DNA from 3 places in the Pristimantibacillus sp. Z349TD_6 genome. Region 3 is predicted to be linked to each of the others. Evidence: riboswitches for the same ligand, from Rfam matches in the RefSeq annotation. Region 3 holds a riboswitch; each other region holds the start of a gene.

The links. Region 3 has a riboswitch for cyclic di-GMP ahead of AC0VYE_RS05450 (sensor domain-containing protein). Riboswitches for the same ligand answer to the same signal wherever they lie in the genome.
Region 1: another riboswitch for cyclic di-GMP. It lies ahead of AC0VYE_RS02490 (hypothetical protein); the one in region 3 lies ahead of AC0VYE_RS05450 (sensor domain-containing protein).
Region 2: another riboswitch for cyclic di-GMP. It lies ahead of AC0VYE_RS08640 (anti-repressor SinI family protein); the one in region 3 lies ahead of AC0VYE_RS05450 (sensor domain-containing protein).

Annotation. Positions count from the first base shown of each region.
Region 1 is NZ_CM149662.1:556,033-563,026, forward strand. Features, by position in the region: gene AC0VYE_RS02480 (mannose-1-phosphate guanylyltransferase/mannose-6-phosphate isomerase) at 1-945, shown strand, start outside; gene galE (UDP-glucose 4-epimerase GalE) at 1,058-2,110, shown strand; cyclic di-GMP riboswitch class I at 2,219-2,303, shown strand; gene AC0VYE_RS02490 (hypothetical protein) at 2,660-3,394, shown strand; gene AC0VYE_RS02495 (copper amine oxidase N-terminal domain-containing protein) at 3,419-4,378, shown strand; gene AC0VYE_RS02500 (S-layer homology domain-containing protein) at 4,478-6,994, opposite strand, start outside.
Region 2 is NZ_CM149662.1:2,006,616-2,013,609, forward strand. Features, by position in the region: gene AC0VYE_RS08630 (right-handed parallel beta-helix repeat-containing protein) at 1-242, shown strand, start outside; gene galE (UDP-glucose 4-epimerase GalE) at 366-1,415, shown strand; cyclic di-GMP riboswitch class II at 1,609-1,692, shown strand; gene AC0VYE_RS08640 (anti-repressor SinI family protein) at 1,709-1,870, shown strand; gene AC0VYE_RS08645 (helix-turn-helix domain-containing protein) at 1,885-2,217, opposite strand; gene AC0VYE_RS08650 (lasso peptide isopeptide bond-forming cyclase) at 2,624-4,564, shown strand; gene AC0VYE_RS08655 (paeninodin family lasso peptide) at 4,581-4,724, shown strand; gene AC0VYE_RS08660 (aldolase) at 4,808-5,740, shown strand; gene AC0VYE_RS08665 (lasso peptide biosynthesis PqqD family chaperone) at 5,744-6,052, shown strand; gene AC0VYE_RS08670 (lasso peptide biosynthesis B2 protein) at 6,068-6,526, shown strand; gene AC0VYE_RS08675 (ABC transporter ATP-binding protein) at 6,547-6,994, shown strand, end outside.
Region 3 is NZ_CM149662.1:1,269,821-1,276,814, forward strand. Features, by position in the region: gene AC0VYE_RS05435 (nucleotidyltransferase domain-containing protein) at 1-12, shown strand, start outside; gene AC0VYE_RS05440 (methyltransferase domain-containing protein) at 53-1,318, shown strand; gene AC0VYE_RS05445 (metallophosphoesterase) at 1,324-3,909, shown strand; cyclic di-GMP riboswitch class I at 4,026-4,111, shown strand; gene AC0VYE_RS05450 (sensor domain-containing protein) at 4,196-6,994, shown strand, end outside.

The sequences.
Region 1 (6,994 bases), 710 kb from region 3:
ATTACTTTTGGGATTCAACCTGAGGGACCTAATATAGGATTTGGTTATATTTCTCCTGGAGATAAAAAAGGTAATGGATTTGTCGTTAATGAGTTTAAAGAAAAACCTGATCATGTTACGGCATTAGAGTATATTAGATCTGGGTACTACTGGAATAGTGGGATATTTATGTTCAACACTAAGGTTTTTATGGATGAAGTGAATGTACTGGTACCAGAGATATATGAAGCTTTTGAATCGAGTTTAAATCTAAAAGAAGCTTTTTCAAAAATCAATACGAATATCTCTATGGACTATGGAATTATAGAGAAGAGCTCAAAAGTTACTGTAGTACCTGCAGATATAGGTTGGAATGATCTTGGAAGTTTTGATTCATTTTACGAAGTTTTTGATAAAGATGAAGCAAATAATATTTCCAATAGTAACAACATTCTGCTAGATTCAGTTAATAATATTGTGTATTCAGAAGTCGGGAAATTAGTCGCTACAGTTGGTATTGAAGATTTAATTATTATAGATAATAGAGATGCACTACTTATTTGCAAAAAAGAACAGTCTCAAAAAGTAAAAGAAATTGTAGAGATTTTAAAAGCGAGAAGAGATATAAGGACTAATTATCATGTCGAGGATTATCGTCCCTGGGGTCACTATAAAGTTTTGGAGGAAGAAAAAGGTTCTTATAAAATTAAGAAAATCACTGTTAATCAAGGGAAAGGGTTAAGTTATCAATTACATCATCATAGAAGTGAACACTGGATTGTGGTAAATGGGATGGCAAAAGTAACTATCGATAAAGATGTAAAATTTGTACGAGTTGGAGAGGGTATATTTATGAAGGCTGGACAAAAGCATCGTCTGGAGAATCCAGGGAAATTGCCGCTTGAAATCATTGAGGTTCAAATGGGTGACTATCTTGAGGAAGACGATATTGTAAGATTTGATTAGGATGATATAAAATAATGATTGAGCTCAGAGAATAAATAACCATTTGAATACATTTTATAGAATCATCTACAAAATCACATAAAAAATTGTATTTGAGAAAAGGAGTGAGTCGGTGACAATACTTGTAACTGGAGGAACCGGATATATTGGTAGCCATACCTGTGTGGAATTATTAAATGAAGGCTATGATGTAATTATATTAGATAATTTGGCTAATAGTAGTATTGTAACCGTGCATCAAATGCAAAAACTCACAGGAGTAAATATAAAATTTTATAATACTGATTTATTAGATATAAAGGGTTTAGAAACTGTTTTTTTAGAAAATAGGATTGATGTAGTTATCCATTTTGCTGGATACAAAGCAGTTGGTGAATCAGTTGAGGTGCCACTCAGTTATTATCAGAATAATATTATGGGAACACTTAATCTTTGTCAGGTTATGCAGAAATTTAATGTCAAGAAAATGGTATTTAGCTCTTCTGCTACGGTATATTCTCCTACCGCATCTGGAGCAATATCTGAGGATTTTCCTTTGGGAGCGACTAATCCATACGGACGTACAAAATGGATAATTGAAGAGATACTGCGGGATCTTTATGTTTCAGACAATAGTTGGGGTATCTCATTACTACGATATTTCAATCCTGTAGGTGCGCATGTAAGTGGTCAAATTGGGGAGAATCCGAGAGATATTCCAAATAATTTAACACCATATATTACACAGGTAGCGGTAGGGAAATTGGAACAACTTCGTATTTTTGGAGACGACTACTCTACAATTGATGGTACAGGGGTTAGGGATTATATCCATGTTGTGGATCTAGCGATAGGACATTTGAAGGCGATTGATAAAGTAATGTCCAAATCTGGTATAGAAGCATATAATTTTGGCACTGGCAAAGGTTATAGTGTGCTGGAAATGGTTCATGCGTTTGAAAAAGTATCTGGTAGGAGTATTCCCTATTCTATAGTTGATAGAAGACCCGGTGACGTAGCAGAGTGTTATGCTGACCCTACAAAAGCTAAGCGTGAATTAGGTTGGGTTGCAGAGAGAGGAATTGAAGAAATGTGTGCCGATGCTTGGCGTTGGCAGCTAAATAACCCAAATGGCTATGAGGATACTGAAGATAATGCGAATATTGGACAAAGTATCTTAGGCTAAAATAATATTGCATTTAATGGTATTAGTAAGACTAGATAATTGTGATAAACCCTATACACCCTTCAACAATTTTGTTACCATACCATTAAACAAAACAACCGCATAACCACACGATAAAGGCAAAACCATTGAAAAGTGGTGACGCAAAGCTATAGGGGCTTATCTTTTAAAAGACTGCCAGCCAGCTACCGAATATCGTGCCTCCCGCGTGGTTTATGTGGAAACATGGAGGTTATTATTATGTTCATGCGCGCAAACGTTGTACGTGAATGGCATCAGCTCTGTATGGGATTCAATGAATTGCTATGAAAAGATTGCTTAGATGAGAAAAAGCGCATGGAGATTTATTTGAGGATTGTTTATCACAAAAATAAACTAGCGGCTGTCTCATGAATAAGCACGTAGCGTGTCATTAACAAGGTCTGAAAACGCTATATCCGCAAGCTGACGCCCCGTCACTATGAAGCGTCAGCTTTTTTATTTTAAATTCTAAAAAGGAGATTCATATGCAATCATTGCTTCTTTAGTGGCTCATATGAAACCAAAACAATGAAAAAAACGAACAAAACACTAATGATTATCGCAGGTGCTCTCGTTGTTATCGGTATTGTCATTTATGGAAGCATGAGTCTCTATTCGAAGTTAAATCAGGTAGATGAACTGAATGGGCGTCTTGAAGAAGCTGCAGATAGTAATGCAGGACAAGAGTCGCCGAAGATTACGGAGCAGCCCAATGAACAATCTACTAATCAGACAGATCAGGCTTCAGAACCTGATGCTACTCCATCACAAGAGCCTGATCTAGTTCCAACGACGCAGCCAGATGAAGTCCTTAAACCTAGTCCGAGCGCAACTTTGCTGCCAGATGAAGCGTCTAATAATGTAGACAAGGGACAAAAGCCGGATAAGGGATCTACAAACTCCGAAAATAAGTCCCAGAAGAAAAAAGAGATTGATGCATCGGTTACAGCAAAGCTGGAAAAGCTGAAATCTTCGTGTCAAGCAACTAGCAATAGCTTGGTTAAGCAAATTGCGAAAGAGCTTAGCGGAGATGAAGAAGCTACGCTTGCTACTATTCAAAGTAAATATCTGAATAAGGTATTTTCTGCGGAAGCCGATTGTGATGCCAGGTTCAATCAATTAATAAGCAATGCCAAGAGCGAGTATAAAGCAGCCGATCTAGGTGAGCAAAGCTTTCCGGATTGGAGCGCGCAATACGAGAGTGCGAAGGCTGGTGCTAGAGCCAATGCGCTTGCAGTAATTGCAAACTCGCTAAACAAGTAAGCTTTACTATTCTGAGGAGGCTCTATGAAAAAGTCACGTATTCTATCTATTTTTCTGGTTGTAATGATGTTGTCATCCGTACTTGCAACCGCTGCATCCGCAGCAACCGAAACGATTAAGACAAAGACACAGCCCATTAAGCTGCAATTTGATGGACAAGCGCTTAAACTGCCCGATGGACAATATTCATTTATTCATCAAGGAAGTACATATGTACCGATTCGTTATATTTCTTACGCGCTACTAAAAACAGTAAATTGGGATGGGGCTAAAGCGACAATCTCCGAGCCAACAGAGAAAGAGCTTGCGGCTCTGAAGAAACAATTGCAAAGTGCCGCTACGGGCAGCCAGAAGCCACAAACGAGCGTTACGATTGCGATACAGCCAGTGAAAGCAACTCTTGTGTTTAATGGAAAGACGAAGGCATTGCCGGCTGGTCAATCCCTCTATGCCTATAAAGGCTCGATCTATGTGCCCATTCGTTTCTTGTCAGAATCGGTAGGCACTCAGATTAGCTACGATCCGGTGACGAAAACAGTTAGCGGTGAGTCAGAGGCATATCGAGCTGAGCAAGGTGGCGGCGGAGTAGTCCTTCCAGGCACGGGTGGCGGAACTGGAGGCTCTGGTGGTACAGGCGGTACGGGTAATGCCGGCGGTGGTGGCGTACCAGTTAAACCGACGTATGAGCAAATTACGGCAGAAGCAGAGAACAAGCTCGCTGCGCTGAAAGAAAGCTGCAAGGTAACTCTTATGGATATTGGATTGCAGTATGTAGCGGCAACGGATAAGACGGTTCAAGCTCAGCTTAAAGCTAAAGGACTTCAAGAAGTAGACAATTGCTCTGCAAAATTTGAAGTTATCATGACAGATACGAAAGCTAAGTTGACGACGAATGGGTATAGCACAGACGTTCTTGCTTCCTACAGAGAAGCCTTTAACAAAGAGCTTGAAGCAGGAAGAGCTATTGCAGAGGGTTTGATGTAGCATTGCTTCTATACGGATATAGTTTTAATTAGCCTAAAAGAACAGAAAAGAGGCAGTAGCGAAGTCTAATTGACTTCTCTACTGCCTCTTTAGTTTGTGTTATTGACCCGTGTAAATGCGGTAGATAAGTGCTGCCGCTTCCGCTTTGGTCGTGGTTTGGTTCGGCTTATAAGTACCGTCTTGGTAGCCTGTTACTAGCTTCTGCTGCATAAGAAGTGCAACGCCATCTTTTGCCCAGCTGGCAATAGATGAGCTGTCCTTGAAGCCTTTAAGCTGTTCAGTGCTTGTGCTAGTTAGTTTCTTGCTGTTGAAAATTGTAAGTGCTCTGGATAAGAATGTAGCAATTTCTTGACGTGTAATTTCTGCTTTTGGTTCAAAGGCAGTTGCCGATTTACCTTGAATTAGGCCTTGTTCGTAAGCCACAGCGATTTCATCGTAATACTCGCTATCCTTAGCTACGTCTTTGAATGGGAGGCTTAGGCCGGTCCCATCAAGACCGTAAGAGCGAACGAGCCATGCAGCGAATTGCTCGCGTGTTACTTTTTTGCTTGGACTAAATGTAGTCGTTTGATCAAGTACACCTTTGTTAAGAAGGCTATTTACAGCTGTCGCTGCCCAGTGTGTTGTTGCAATATCCGTGAACGTTTGGCCAGCCTTCATAACTGTGTATTTACTGAAATGTCCACGATTTACGTTAACGGTTTTTGTAATCGGATCATAAAGACCGCCTACAGGCTCCCAAGTTAACGTTTTTTCATTCAACAAGTAAACGGTAAGGTTTGCTAGATCCGCTTCCGAGTATTTAGTCGTATCAATATTGGATACATCAAATGATACTGGAATTGGTTTGTTGAATGCTTCTACCTTCTTGCCATCTACCGATGCATTAAACTCCATAACAGGTATGTTTGCTACTTGCTTGGCTGAAGTTGGAGCAGTTACGGTTAAATTATGCACGACTTCTGCTGCTAGTGAGATCGTTTGGCCGCTAGCTACGTTTCCGAATGTTCCTGGTTCAACAGTGAAGCCGACGTTGCCCATTGAGAGCTTAAGTCCCGCAAGACCGCTATCCTTCACAGCTTGGTAAATCTCAGAAGGCAGCTCAGCAGCGAGTTTAGTGACGTTCTCGCTTTGTTTTGGAATATTAATGGTTACAACTGGATTGATGCTCGTTGCTTTGTCTGCTCCGACTGCGCCTGTAAGGACTCTCATCGTTTCATCCAAAGCTTTTTTCGTTGTTTCTAGCTGTTGTCCGATTTTCTTCGCATCAAGCGATGTCGTAAGCGCATTGCCATCTACTTTGACATCCTTGTTATCCAGAGTGACGGTTGCAGCTTTTTCTACTGCTTTTTTGCTAAGTGAAACAAGCGAATCTTTAAGTGCATCGATCTGTGCTGCATCTATGTTACCTAGGTTTTTCAGAACAGAAGCAGTGTCTTTGATGATAACTTTAGCTAGTTCGATCGCTTTCGGACCATTCTCAACTTGTTCAAAAGCATATTTTGTATTGTTAACCATCTCTGTAATAGTTGCCGCTACTTTAGCTTTCTCACTAGCTGTTTGCATAGATTCAAGCAGTTTAGATGCCGAAGCAAGCGTTGCTGATACATTCTGAACAGACTTTTCAGCTTCTTTGCTATCCTTGACATCCTTTACTGAGTTAACAAGAGTGTTAATGAGATCCGCTGCTTTGTCAGCTTTGTCTTTATCGGTCTTGCTGTTCTCTAGCAGATCTTGTAAACCTTTGTCTACATTTACTGGTGTTGGAGATGGTGTTGGGATAACTCCTGGTCCAGTTCCCGGTCCAGGTCCAGTGTCTGGAGTTGGTTTCGTTTCCGGTTCTGTAACTTCTTCACCAACAGTGCTCACTTTAATTGTTTTATTTAACGTGAATGTCTTACCTTCCATTGTCACGGATGCGGTTATTGTATACTCGCCGTCCGCTTCAATATATATCCACTGAGGAAGGTATTCATTTTCTGTACTGTCTTGAACAACTGTTCCACTGCTGTTCTTAATGACAATTTTTGAAGCCTCCGGCAAAATATTATTTGAGCTTTTGCTCCAGCTATTGTTAAATACGATAAGCTCTGGCGTACTGTACAGCTGTACTTCATTTCCATTCTCATTAACCAGTCCGAGTTTAATCCAGCGTTGATTTACAGGAAGCATAATTTTTCCGGATTGGTCGAGACCGAAAATATCAATTCCTTTAAGAGCGGATGTTGTGATTTCTTTTTGTGTACCCGCCTTTAAATCATCCTTCGTCAAACGCACATCATATTGATATTGCTTCGAACCGTCAAATCCATTAATGGAAACGGCTACGTTGCCCGGCGTCAAATTAACGAAGTTTTCCTCAAAATGTACATATCCGCTTAGTTTGGTTTGCTTATCTGTAATATAGGCTACAGAATTAATTGTTGCGTCTCCAAGCACCTTTACTCGGGCGAGGGAGCTTGATTGGGTTGGAATATCAAGTGTATTCACATCTTGGTTCAGCTCAACGTTTTCCAAATAAATGATATTGCCTTCCATGGTTCTTGCTACTACATTATAAGTTCCCTTTGTTGCATAGAAACGGTTGTTTTCTCCTTGGTTATCGTCGATGAGGTA
Region 2 (6,994 bases), 740 kb from region 3:
TGGATGGAAATTCGCTTGTAACAGGAACTACTTTTATTAATGCTGTAGTTGGAAAAGCAGATAATAACAAAAAAGCAGTCATTTCTCATTCGTTTTTTGATAATAGCAAAATCAACTTTAATTGGTTGAGACAAAATAAATCTGCAATTATTACGAAATCTGTATTTAGAGGAGTAACCGTGACAGGTACTGCGCCATATATCTGGCTAGATGATATCTCGGATTTGGGAAGTACTGTGTAACGTAAGTGAAAGAAGAAAATATATCCCTGTAGTTTTTCAAGATACAGGGATTTTATTTCATACAGTGTTCTTAATAAAGAATAAATATGTTTTTTATAATGAAGGCTGAGAGGGGTCAATGAAATGGCTATCTTAATTACGGGTGGAGCAGGTTATATTGGAAGTCATACATGTGTGGAACTTCTTGAAGCAGGGTATGAGGTAGTTATTGTTGATAATTTGTCTAATAGCAGCTACATCTCATTAAACAGAGTTGCAGAAATTACAAACAAAGCCTTTACATTTTACCAAATGGATCTAATGGATCAAATCGGTCTTGAAGGTGTTTTCACCAGACATACTATTGATGCAGTTATTCACTTTGCAGGATTGAAGGCGGTAGGTGAATCTGTACAATTGCCACTGTCATATTATCACACTAATATTACAAGCACCTTAATCCTGTGTGAGGTTATGAAGAAGTATGGTGTTCATAAGCTTGTATTCAGCTCCTCTGCAACGGTATATGGTCGACCGGAACATGTGCCGATTGAAGAAAGTTCTTCGCTTGGAGCAACGAATCCTTACGGAAGAACAAAGCTCATGCTAGAACAAATTTTGCAGGATTTAGCGGAGTCTAACGAGCAATGGGGGATTTCAATTTTACGATACTTTAACCCAATTGGTGCACATAAAAGTGGAAGAATTGGCGAGAATCCTAATGGTATTCCAAATAACCTTATGCCATACATATCTCAGGTAGCTGTAGGCAGGCTTAAAAAAGTTAATATTTTTGGAGATGATTATCCAACCATAGACGGCACAGGCGTAAGGGATTATATTCATGTCGTGGATCTAGCGAGAGGACATTTATGTGCACTAGAAAAAATCATGAACAAATCAGGTGTGGATATATTTAATCTCGGAACTGGGCGTGGGTATAGTGTATTAGAGATGATTACTGCATTCGAGAAGGTATCGGGACGAAGTATTCCATATTCATTTACAGATCGTAGACCAGGAGATATTGCCATTTGTTATGCTAATACGATGCTTGCAAACGCGGAGTTGAATTGGGTTGCGACACTTGGGATAGAGGAGATGTGTGCAGACTCATGGCGCTGGCAATATTTAAATCCAAATGGTTATGAGGAAGAGACCACTAGAGATTCCATTAAAGAATTGACATCTTAATTTAAAGCTGTGAAATAATTAAACACAATTAGGTCTGTTTTCTATATCGGTTGGTAGCTCTTTCCTATTTATCGCTCCATTTAACATTACTTAAATAAATTCGACAAAAAATGTAATTATCTATCATTTTTGTGAGACATGAAGCGACAGTATGCGCACTTGTGGTGATTTATAATACATCTATAAACGAATGACAAGCATGGGAGACGTTGAAATGCGTTTAGTATCTGGGCACCTTAAACGCATGGAGTCAGTGGTGCAACCGTCCTGAAATGAATGGGGGACATGGGAAAATGGTACTAGCTAAAGCAGAAGATATTCAGGAATTGGATATGGAATGGGTAACATTAATCATGAAAGCACGTTCTTTGGGATTCAGCAAGGATGAAGTAAGGAAAGTATTGCTTTGTCTTGAAGAAAGTAAGGATAATGATGTACAAGTAACAGCTGTATAAAAGTGGAAAAAGCGCTATTCGCGCTTAATTTTCCATTTATTAAATTCTAGAAACTCTTTAAATTGATCTTTGCTCACACCGGAAGCCATAGCTTCTCTTACTAAATCAGCCCACTCGTTGTCTAAATTGTCGGGTTTGCGATCATTTTTTTCATCGGTATTCAAAAAATCTTCAACCGTCACATTCAATACGGCGCCTACCTTTTCGAGGAATTGAATCGAAGGATTTTGCTGGAGCCCTCGTTCAATGGAGCTTAAATAAGATTTAGCGACGCCCGCCCGTTGGGATAACTCTGTAAGGGATAGGCCCTTTCTCTTGCGCAGCAGTTGAATGCGTTCTCCAATCATAACAAATTCCTCCGTTATCACATCGTTGTAGACTATTTCTATTATAACGAATTATTCTTAATTACGAAAGGTTGTTAGCTATAACGCACTTATTTTTTTATTTAAACATTAAAACCACTTATTTTAATAATGAGTGGTTATTTTTTTATTTATTAAACCACGATATTGACTTTCAGAAAATGTTTTTAATGTAAGTTACTAATGTAAGAAAGTAATCGACAATTTGTTTTTAATAAAGAACAAAAGTTATGAATTTTTTGCAATTTATCGTAGAAAAGTCATTGACAAAGGTTTATTTCAGGTGTAATATTCAAATATGTTCTTTATAAAGAACTGCAAAGTAAAGGTTTTGTTTTTGAAATAAGTACGTAAATAAAACAAATTCTATATCCACCCGGAGGCCACGATGAGCGCCATCGCAGGAGTGTTTCATACCGGCAAGCAAAGTTTGGCATGGCAGCAGGGCGATGCTTTAATGGAGGCATTATCTCAGTTTCCATGCAATACAGCTCAAGCTTGGCATGCCGATAATATATTTTTAGGTTGTCATAATCAATGGATTACACCAGAGTCGATCAATGAACGTAATCCTTTTTTGGATGATGAACGAGGGCTTGTTATAACTGCGGATGCAATTATTGATAACCGCATAGAATTATTCAACCGACTCGAAGTAGAGCAGCAATTAAGAAGAAATATGACCGATAGCGAGCTAATTTTATTAGCTTATGATAAATGGGGGGATAGAACACCTATTTATTTAGCTGGTGATTACGCCTTCCTAATCTGGGATTGTAGAAGACAGAAGCTGTTTGGTGCAAGAGACTTCTCCGGAGGTCGTACGCTCTATTATCATCGAAATAATGAGCGTGTTGCCTTTTGTACAACAATTGAACCCTTACTTACGTTATTGGGCAAGGAGAGGTTGTTAAATGAACAATGGCTTGCTGAGTTTCTAGCTATTTCTGGCATGGTTGACGTTGCGGATGCATCCAAGACGGCCTATCGAAATATTGAGCAGATCCCTCCATCTCATACGATAACGATAACTGCAGGGCGAGTTACTCTTGCAAGATATCATCAACTCAGATCAGATGAAGTCGTACGATTTAAATCAAATGATGAATACGTTGAGGCGTTTCAGGATGTGTTTCAACAAGCAGTTACTTCAAGGCTGCGGACACATCGTAATGTTGGAGCACAGCTTAGCGGCGGTTTGGATTCAGGCTCTATTGTTGGCTTTGCTTCAAAGACACTGCAACCGCAAAATAAAAGTCTGTACACGTTCAGCTACGTACCGACAAGCGACTTTGTTGATTATACACACAAATCAATGATTACTAATGAGAGACCTCTTATTGAATCCACCGTGGAGCATGTTGGAGGTATTGAAGAGCACTACTTGGATTTCCGTGGGCGTGACTCTTACTCTGAAATCGATGGCTTTCTAGATATAAACGAAATGCCATATAAGTTTTTTGAGAACTCTTTTTGGATAAAAGGGATGTTCGAGAAAGCAGAGGAGCAAGGTGTAGGTGTGCTGCTTAATGGAGGCAGAGGCAATTTGTCAATTTCGTGGGGAGCTGCCATTCCATATTACGCTACGTTGTTGAAAAAAATGAGATGGATCAAACTGCTTCGCGAAATGCGGCAGTATAGTTTGAACATTGGCTCTGGTCGTGCTCATGTATTTTCAAATGTCAGCCGTGCTGCTTTTCCGTTTATTGAACATTTACGATCAGTAGGAGAATCTTATCATTATCCTATGATCATATCTCCTGAATTCGCCAAGAGGACAGATGTGTTTAACCGGCTGGGCAAATATGGAATTGATGAATCAGGCTGGTTTGCAGCGAAAAATGTGTACGATGAAAGAAAAAGCCATTTTGACGAAGTTTATCATTGGAATGCTGGAAATACGGTTTCGACGAAACTTTCGTTAAGATACTCTTTATGGAAGAGAGACCCAACCAACGATGTCCGAGTCATTCGATTTTGTTTGTCTCTGCCAGAGGATCAGTACGTTCAGAATGGAATGGATCGTGCACTGATCAGGCGTGCTACCGATACGCTGCTTCCCGACAAGGTGAGGTTAAATCAGCGGACTAGAGGCGTTCAAGGAGCGGATTGGGTCCATCGTATGAGACCAAAGTGGCAAGAATTTAAGGAAGAACTGAGACAAATGAGTCAGGATCGAGCGTTTATGCAATTTGTTGACGGTAAGGTAGTCCGATCAGCGCTAGCAGGATTTGAGGAAGGGGCTCAATCCAAACTTGCGATCGATCCGAATTATAGATTATTGATGCGGAGCTTAATCGTGTATCGTTTTCTTAAAAAATTGAATTGAAGGGAGGTGACAAATTATGCAAGCGAAGAAACAATGGAATAGACCTGAGCTAGAAATTCTTCAAGTACATATGACAGCGGCTTCTACTCACAACGGTCCTCTAACGGACGAGGCGTATGTACCAGGAAAACATGATGAAAAACCACGCTTTACAAGCTAAGAAATTATGCATTTTATGGAGAGGAAAGTCCTTATACAGTTGGTGTATAAGGACTTTCTAATTATTATCAATGAACTGACGGAGTGAGAACATTGTTGCTAACGGAAACTAAAAAGGTGTATAGAGCATTTGGACTAACGATTGAAAGTGAGATTTCATTACCTGAGCTCACTCCTATTTTAGAAAGCAGCGAGCAAATCGACATGGAGATCACAATTGATTACTCCTTAGCAGATTTCTTTAAACAGGAGCCATATGATTTTGTTGTTGATCGACAAGTCGTAACCGTAAATATGCCTGATTCAGGGATTTTTCGGATTGAAAATGGGAATAAGATCATCGTATCTCCTCATGCTGGAGCTGATGAGGATCTCGTTCGGCTCTATGTCCTTGGGACCTGTATAGGTGCATTATTGCTGCAACGCAGCATATACCCATTGCATGGCAGTGCAATAGCTATCGATGGCAAAGCATATGCATTTGTTGGTCGCTCAGGCGCTGGGAAGTCGACATTAGCGTCAGCATTTATCCAAAGAGGTTATTCGCTGTTGAGTGATGATATCATTGCTGTTTCACAAGCATCACCAGAACAAGCGACACTCGTTATACCAGCCTATCCACAGCAAAAGCTATGGCAACAAAGTTTGGACGCATTTGGTGTAAACAACGAAGAGCTTCGTTCCATTTTTGGTAGAGAGAACAAATTTTGTCTTCCAGTCGAATCGAGTTTTTGTTCAACGGCTTTGCCGCTCGGAGGTGTGTTCGAGCTTATAACAACAGAGTCCGAACAGGTGGCAGTGCTTCCTGTCCAAAAGCTTGCTCGCCTAGATGTTTTATTTCAGCATACCTACCGACAATTTTTAGTGGAAAAGTTAGGTTTGACGCGTTGGCATTTTACCTTATCTGCTTCCATAGGTGAGGCGTTGCCTATTTATACGCTTCAAAGACCAATAAATGGGTTTACAGCTCCTGAGCTTGTCGAACTTATTTTACAAACGATATCTATGGGGGAATAGAAGATGATTAAAAGTCAAACGACTGCCATTCAAGCATTAATGCTAGAACAACTGATAGTGCAAGATACTAACAACATCGTAAGCGATATGGGTGGAGAAAAGGTTATATTAAGCATTAACAATGGGAAATATTACAATTTAGGATTAATGGGCAGCCAAATATGGGTTCTGATTAAAGAGCCTGTAACCATCACAAATGTAATTGATGCGTTGCTGCAAGAATTTGAAGTTGCTAGAGAAGTTTGTGAGGAGCAAGTACTCTCTTTTTTGTCGCATCTACTAGAAGAACGTCTTATTTATATAAAGGAATAAATATATGGTGATGATATGGGAAAGTTAATGAAATTGAGAACATTGTTTTCATTAGATTTTAAAACTCTTTTTCTATTAGTAGAAGCAACCTGGTTTCTAGGTACTGCCCGGATTCGAATCTTTAATCAACCATTTTCCAAGATAGCGCCTACTCTAGGCGAATACATGAAAGAGACTGAAATTCATGCTACAGATGAACACAGAAAAACGTTAGTTCAAATACGTTATATTCTTCAAGTTGCAAGCAGGAATACGCCTTGGGATAGTAAATGTTTAGCTCGAGCAATAGCCGGCATGCAAATGCTGGAGAGACGTAATATAAGCAGTACACTTTATTTGGGTACAACAAAGGATGAAGCTGGCAAGCTGATTGCTCATGCCTGGCTGCGAAGTGGATCCATCTTTATTACGGGATCAGAGGAAATGCATCGATTTACGGTCACCGGTATGTTTGCTAATGTAACCTATTCCTAAAGATGGAAAGTGATGAAGCGATGAATCATCTAATATATTTTTCCAAAAAGCTGCATGCATATGGGGGTAAGATTCTATATTTGAATCTATTTGGTATGATGCTCGTGGGACTGCTTGATGGCGCAAGCATTCTATTGTTAGCTCCACTGCTTAGCGTGATCGGGATTGTTGACATCCCACTGGCATCGTTCCCTGGTCTATCTTTACTAGAATCGCTGCAAGAGCTTCCAAAAGAAAGAGCACTATTTATTATTTTATCGTTTTATATTTTAATTGTTGCCGTACAGGGTATTATTGGACGTAATTTAAGCTTAAGAGAAATAAGAATACATACGGGCTTTGTTAATCAAATTCGTTTAGAGCTTTATCTCGCATTGTTGCAAGCAAATTGGGGCTTTTTCATGAGAAAAAGGAAAACTGATCTCATAAATTCTTTTACGAGTGAACTTTCTCGTGTGACAAATGGTG
Region 3 (6,994 bases):
GTTTGGGATTAAATAGTGTTGCTTTAAATTGACAAGTAAGGGGAAGTTAAGGATGGCTATCGTGCAAGTGAAATCGACGAACCCAAGCTTTTCGTTCGTCATTAGAAAAAATCCGGGGTCAGGCATGCTGCTGCGCGCTGTTCGCAAAGGAATGGCCTACGGCTGGTATACCGATGAAGCAACCTTCAACGTTTATTTTAAGGATGCTGACAATGAGGTTTCATACAAGCAGCATAGGCAGGACCAATTTGAGTACCTCAATGTATCGCGATATAATACGCCGCTCTTTGTACTGGGAGCGATTAATGAATTTTTTGCAGCGCCGCTCAAAGCGCAGCATTCGAGTGACACGGAGCAATACGAGCATACCTTCCATATCAATATGATTCATATTGAGCTCTTGCGATATATTCATTTTTTTGAGAAACATCTTACCGACTATACATTTGAAGCTGTACACCTGGCGCATAAGAGCTATTCGCTTACCATTAAGACGCATAAATCGTTATATGAGCTTATGCATGTTGTTAGTGTGCTTTGTCTCTTCCTTTCGATGTTCAGCGACGAATATATCGATATTTCTGATGATGTGTTGATTAAATATGTGAAGAGTATTCAAATTATTGACGCGCCCTTTTATATACGAAGCTTGTTTGCCCGCAATTTTCTAGCTTCAAGAGACCGGTTCAAGAAATATAAAGAAGAGCTGGAGAAAACAGAACGTTATGCGGTTCAACTCTCCTTCGGCGGGACGGCTCAGCAGCGGAGAAGCTATATCGGAAGCGTGCTTCCGTTCAATAAGGCCATTCTCGATGTAGGGTGTGGAGAAGGTTTCTATGCGATTCCATTTGCGTCCAAGATTGAAGACAGCTACTACGCGGTTGATATCCATGAGCCGCTGCTAGAGGTGGTAGAGCGGAAAGCGAAAGCAAAGGAACTGGACAACATCGCTACCTTTCCTTCCATTGAACACTTTCTAGAGGCCTATAACGGCGAGCAGGTGGATGTCATTTTGACCGAGGTTATTGAGCATATGAGCCTAAATGAGGCAGCTGTTCTGATACGGCAAATATGCGAACATGTTGATTTTGATTATTTTGTGCTGACAACACCGAATGCAGAGTTTAATGCTTATTATGAGCTGGAAGACTTCCGGCATGATGACCATAAATGGGAGCTTGGGCGAGCGGAATTTCAAGAGTGGCTGCTCGAAACGATTAAAGATCAATCTATGGAAAGCCAATTTGTCGCAATCGGCGATGGAGTGAACGGTATACAAACGACGCAGGGTGCGATTTTGCGGAAGAGGAGAGAGTAGCGTCAATGGAAATGAGAACGAGAGTCCATACGATTTTTATGATGATTGGCACGACGGAATGCGGGAAAACAACCTTTGCAAACGAAGTGCTGATGCCGCAGCTGCGATTTAGGGATGACAGCAAGGGCATGAATGCGAACGTGCAATATATTTCATCCGATAGCATTAGACAGGAGCTTCTAGGCTCTGATTATGATAAATATGATCAAATCATGCTTGAAGCGAGCGATCAGGCTTTCCGCCTTTTGTTCGAGAAGCTGCGGCTGGTCACTACTTTCCCCATTAATGCGGAATTTGTTGTCGTGGATACAACAGGTTTGTCGGAGGATTTCCGGGCGAGAGTGAGGGAGGTTGCAAAGGAAAACAACTACAACCTTGAAGTCGTGCTGTTTGATTACAAGAAGCGGGATGATTATTATTCATCGGAGCGTTCGAAGAAGCTGATAACGAGCCACATTAATCGTTTGCGCAAGGATGTGCTTGGTTCGCTCTCGAGGGAGAAATACAGCAAAGTTCACAAGGTGCGGGCTAAAGATTTTTATTCCCCTATGGATAAGGTTGCGAATCCGGATTATAAGATTATAATCGAGGATGCTGCTGAGTATTTGGATGTTTTTTTACCGCTGGACCAGAAGACGATTATCGTCGGTGACGTTCACGAATGTGTGGATGAGCTGAAGGCTTTGCTCGTTAGCCATGGGTTTCAACTAGAGGGCAATGTACTGGTTGAGACAGGAAAGGTCAGCGGTACAAAAGTATTGCTCGTTGGTGACTGGATCGATAAGGGAAGCCGTACAAAGGAAATCATTGATTTCCTATATACGAATCAGGATAAGTTTTTGTTTGTGCTTGGCAATCATGAAAACTTTGTCCATAAATATATGCGCGGTGAAATTAAAGGTGTGGAAGAGGAGCTGCTTCATGCCTACTTCGATTCAACGGAGGTGCTGAGAGGCGATGATGAGCTGCTTCAGAAGTTTAATCATCTCGTATCGTTGTCGAAGCCTCTCTACAGAATGGTAGGAAAAACAGGACCATCCTATTATGTGACTCACGCGCCATGCGAGAACAAATATATAGGCAAGCTGGATGTGAATTCGGTCCGTCATCAGCGCAATTTTAGACTCGACCGATCGGCGCCGATTGAAGCACAGCTTGCGTTTCTGAAGCGGGATGCAGCAGGAAACCAGCCGTATCATGTTTTTGGGCATGTGGCTGCTAAACAAGCTTTTCGGATCAGAAATAAAATCCATTTGGATTCAGGCGCAGTTCACGGTAATCTGCTAACCTCGGTTTCTCTGTCGATGAAGCCGACTTTCAAATCACAGAAATCGTCAATAGCCGGAATGGAAGGCGAGCTTCCTGCTCTCTTTAAAGAGGAACGCAAAGTATCGCTGCAGGAGCTGGATGATGATGAAGCCCGCAGATTGCAGTATTGCTCGCGCAATAAAATTAACTTTATCTCAGGAACCATGTCTCCTGCAGATAAGGATGAAGCGGCGGGGGAGCTGGAATCGCTGAGGAAAGGGCTGAACTATTTTGTGGAGCGCGGTGTTAAAGAGGTCGTTCTGCAGCCCAAATACATGGGATCACGCTGCAATGTTTATTTGCATGCAGATATCGAGCAATGTTTTGCAGTGAGCCGCAATGGGTACAAAATAAATAAGGTTGACCTGACCGCTGTTTATGAGCGACTGCTGCAAAGATTCGGACGCTACATGAAGGAAAATGATATATCGATGCTCCTGCTCGATGGCGAGCTTTTGCCATGGGAGGCGCTGGGAGAAGGTCTCATTGAAAAGCAGTTTAAGCCAATTGAGAAGGGGCTTGAGACAGAGCTTGCTTTTCTGAAGGCAAATGGATTCGAGGAAGCGTTCGGAAAGCTTGCGTATGATTTCAAGGAAAGCGGTTTTGAAAAGGATCAGTTTCACCTTAGCAAAGGGGCTATTAATGAGAAATATGGCCTAGCCGTCTATCAAAACTTTAAGCATGTTCATTCTGTTCTTGAGAAAAATAGGCCAATTGACGAGCATATCCAAGCATATGAAACGTATAAGAGGCAGCTGGAGCTGTATGCCGAGGCAGGGGAACTTGAATACAAGCCATTTTCGCTGCTCAAAATCGTATACGTAGACGGAAGCGAGCAGCTGCCAGCGTGGAAAACCTCTGAGATGTATCGATTCCTCTCTGACGATCCATTCCTCACGCTTGTGCTGTCTGATGCGGAGAGCTATGAGCTTGCAGAAAAATATTTCTACACGCTTACGGTAGACAATCATATGGAAGGTGTCGTGATTAAGCCCGAGATGCTTCAGCCGTACACGGTTCCCTATATGAAAGTGCGCAATAAGGAATACATGTCTATTATTTACGGTTATGATTATAGATTTCCGCACAAGTACAATAAGCTCATCAAGCAAAAAAATATTACGCAAAAGCTTCGTACATCATTTAACGAGTACCGGCTAGGACAGCATATGCTGGCGATTCCTTTTGCTGAAATTGCCCCAGAAAACGATGGATATCAAGCGGCTGTTGCGAATCTTTTGTTTGAGGTTGCCAAAGAGAAGGAAATCGATCCTAGATTGTAAAACATCAATATACCATACCTCCCAAAATGGGAGGTTTTTCTACATCATTCGACCTATTATGAAATTGGTTATGGTATATATCGGAATAATATGGAATACTGGTATATGTAAAAAGTCCTAGTAAAAAGCAAAGTTGTCGAAAGACAATGACGCAAAGCCAACAGGCCTAAAGGAAATTTCCAAAGGTGGCTGGGTTGCCAAAAGGATGAGTGATAACATACCTATATCCTCTCCTTAAAAACTTCAGGTTACCGCCTACGTTATGAATAAGAGGGGATATTTAGCAATGAAACAAATGATTAAACGTTTTAATGGAAATGTTAATGTTGGTAGTTTTAATATTGTTCAAAAGTTAGCCAATTTAGGTTACTGGGAGTTTGACCATATTCGCAGAGAAGCATCCTGGTCGAATCAAATGTTCGAAATATATGGTATGAAATCTGATTTCTCGATGACGATTGAACAATTTTTTGAGTTTGTACATCCCGAAGATCGTCAGCGCGTTAATGAGCAGTTCCACCTTGCCATTGAATCAAAAAAGGAAAGCGTTTCCGAGTACAGAATCGTTCGTCAGAACGGTGAAGTTAGATATGTGGTGGAAAACATTACGTTCATACGGAATGCCGAAAACGAGATATTGTTGACGATAGGCATGATTCAGGATGTAACGGAAAATAAAAAAATACAGCATCGCCTCACACTAGAAGAGCAGCTTTATAAATCGATATTTGAAAACAATCCTGACGCGGTCTTTTCTTTAGACGCACAAGGGCGTTTTTTGTCATGCAATTCTGTGCTTGAGCAAGTGTTTGGATATACGAAAGAGGAAATTATAAATGATAGTTTTCATAAATTTGTAGATGCCGCAGCACTGGATAAAACGATTCAATATTTTGAGCAAACGGTCAAGACGCTGAATCCTCAAAACTATGATACGACAGGCATTACGAGAACAGGGCAAACGGTCGAATTTAATGTGACCAATATTCCAATCATTATTAATAAAAAGCTTATCGGCGTCTACGGCATTGCCAAGGATATTACGCAGCAAAAAATGATTGAGCAATCGTTGACTGAGACCGAATTAAAATACCGCAGTATTGTTGAACAATCCATTGTCGGTATTTTTGTCGCGCAAAAAAACAACTTCGTTTATTCAAACGATCAGCTCAATAAAATGTTCGGTTATGACTCTTTGATCGGTATGGATATTATACAGACGATCCATCCGTCAGATCGTGAAGCCGTCATTAATCAGCTAACGAAGTTGCAGGAGGGTCATTCTTTATCTAATTTCTGCCACAGAGCCATTAAACAAGATGGGACGATTATTCATTGCGAAGTGCACTATAATCAAGTGTCAAATATGGGTGAGCAGGCGATCGTTGGCGTAGTCCTTGATGTTACGGATCGGAGCAAGGCTGAGGAATTAAATCAATATTTGGCTTACCACGATTATTTAACGGAGATGCCAAATCGCAGAATGTTTGAAGACCAGCTAGATAAGCAGCTAAGGGTAAGCGAGTATTTTAAGCAAAGGCTGGCGATCATGCTGATTGACGTAGATCGTTTCAAATATGTAAATGATACGCTGGGGCATCCGATTGGGGATGAGCTGCTGAAACAAATCGCCTTCCGATTGATGAGCAACTTACGTGATGGCCAAACCGTATTCCGACTTGGCGGAGACGAATTTGCAATTATTATAGCTGATGTAAAGCAGCAAAACGAAATCAAGGATATGGCAGCTACTATTATTAGGCTTATTAATGAGCAATTTTTGATAGAAGGATATGAGCTGAATGTAACCGCAAGTATTGGAATCAGTCAATCGCCTGGCGATGGGAGCTCGGTGGAGCAGTTGATGAAAAATGCGAATGCGGCTCTTTATCATGCGAAGTCCAGAGGCAGCAACCAATCACAGTGCTATTCCGCTTCTTTAAATGTGCAATCATTCAAATTGTTTTCACTCAGCAATGATTTGCGTAAAGCGCAGGAAAGAGGAGAGCTGTTCCTTCATTACATGCCTCGCGTACATTCGCAAACGATGGAAATTGTTGGTGTTGAAGCACTGCTGCGCTGGAATCATCCGGATTGGGGATTGGTTGCTCCGTCTGAATTTATACCGATCGCAGAGGAAACGGGGCTTATTGTATCGATAGGAGAATGGGTGCTTCGCGAAGCCTGTATGCAGCATAAACGGTGGCAGAGCTTAGGCCTGCCTTCGGTTACGCTATCGGTTAACTTTTCGGTGCAGCAGCTTCTTCAGCAAAATATATTGCATACCATCGATCAGATTATCGAGGAGACAGGAATTTCCCAAGATCGATTGGAAATTGAAATAACGGAAAGCTCCTTTATTAGCAATGAGAATGCGGTGACTGAATTGCTGCTGGAGCTGAAGAAAAGAAAAATCAAAGTATCGCTTGATGATTTTGGAACCGGCTATTCCTCTCTTTATTTATTGAAGCGATTGGCACTCGATACGATCAAAATTGATCGGTCATTTATCGAGGAGTTGATGACAGATCGGAGAAATAAGAGCATTATCGAATGCATTATTCAATTGGCTGGCGAGCTGGGCATGCAGGTGGTGGCTGAAGGCGTTGAAACGAAGGAGCAATTCAACTATTTACGCGAGCAGCGATGCGATGAAATCCAAGGTTATTATTTCAGTCGTCCTGTAGAGCCAGACAGCATCGTACAACTATTGAGCAGGAGATCTTGTAAAGAGCCTGCTTTATTTATGCCTAGTAAAGAAGTGCTCGTTAATCGGAGAAAAAGCTTTCGAATCGATTTGAAGCATTGTCTATTGGCAGAGATGACCATTACGATGTTCAAAGGAAGCAGTGTGAAACTTGGGAGTACAGAGGTGTTTGTTCGAAACATCGGACCAGGGGGCCTCCGGTTTATGGTAGGTGTGAAGCTGCCCGTTAACAGCGATATTCTCTTGATGTTCAAGACGAAAATTCTTAATCAAATGTATGTGCTATTCGGATTTATCGTCTGGTACAATGAACTGGGCAAAGACATTTATGAATATGGTGTGCAATTTCAATTAAAAGAAAAGCAGCAGGATGAGCTC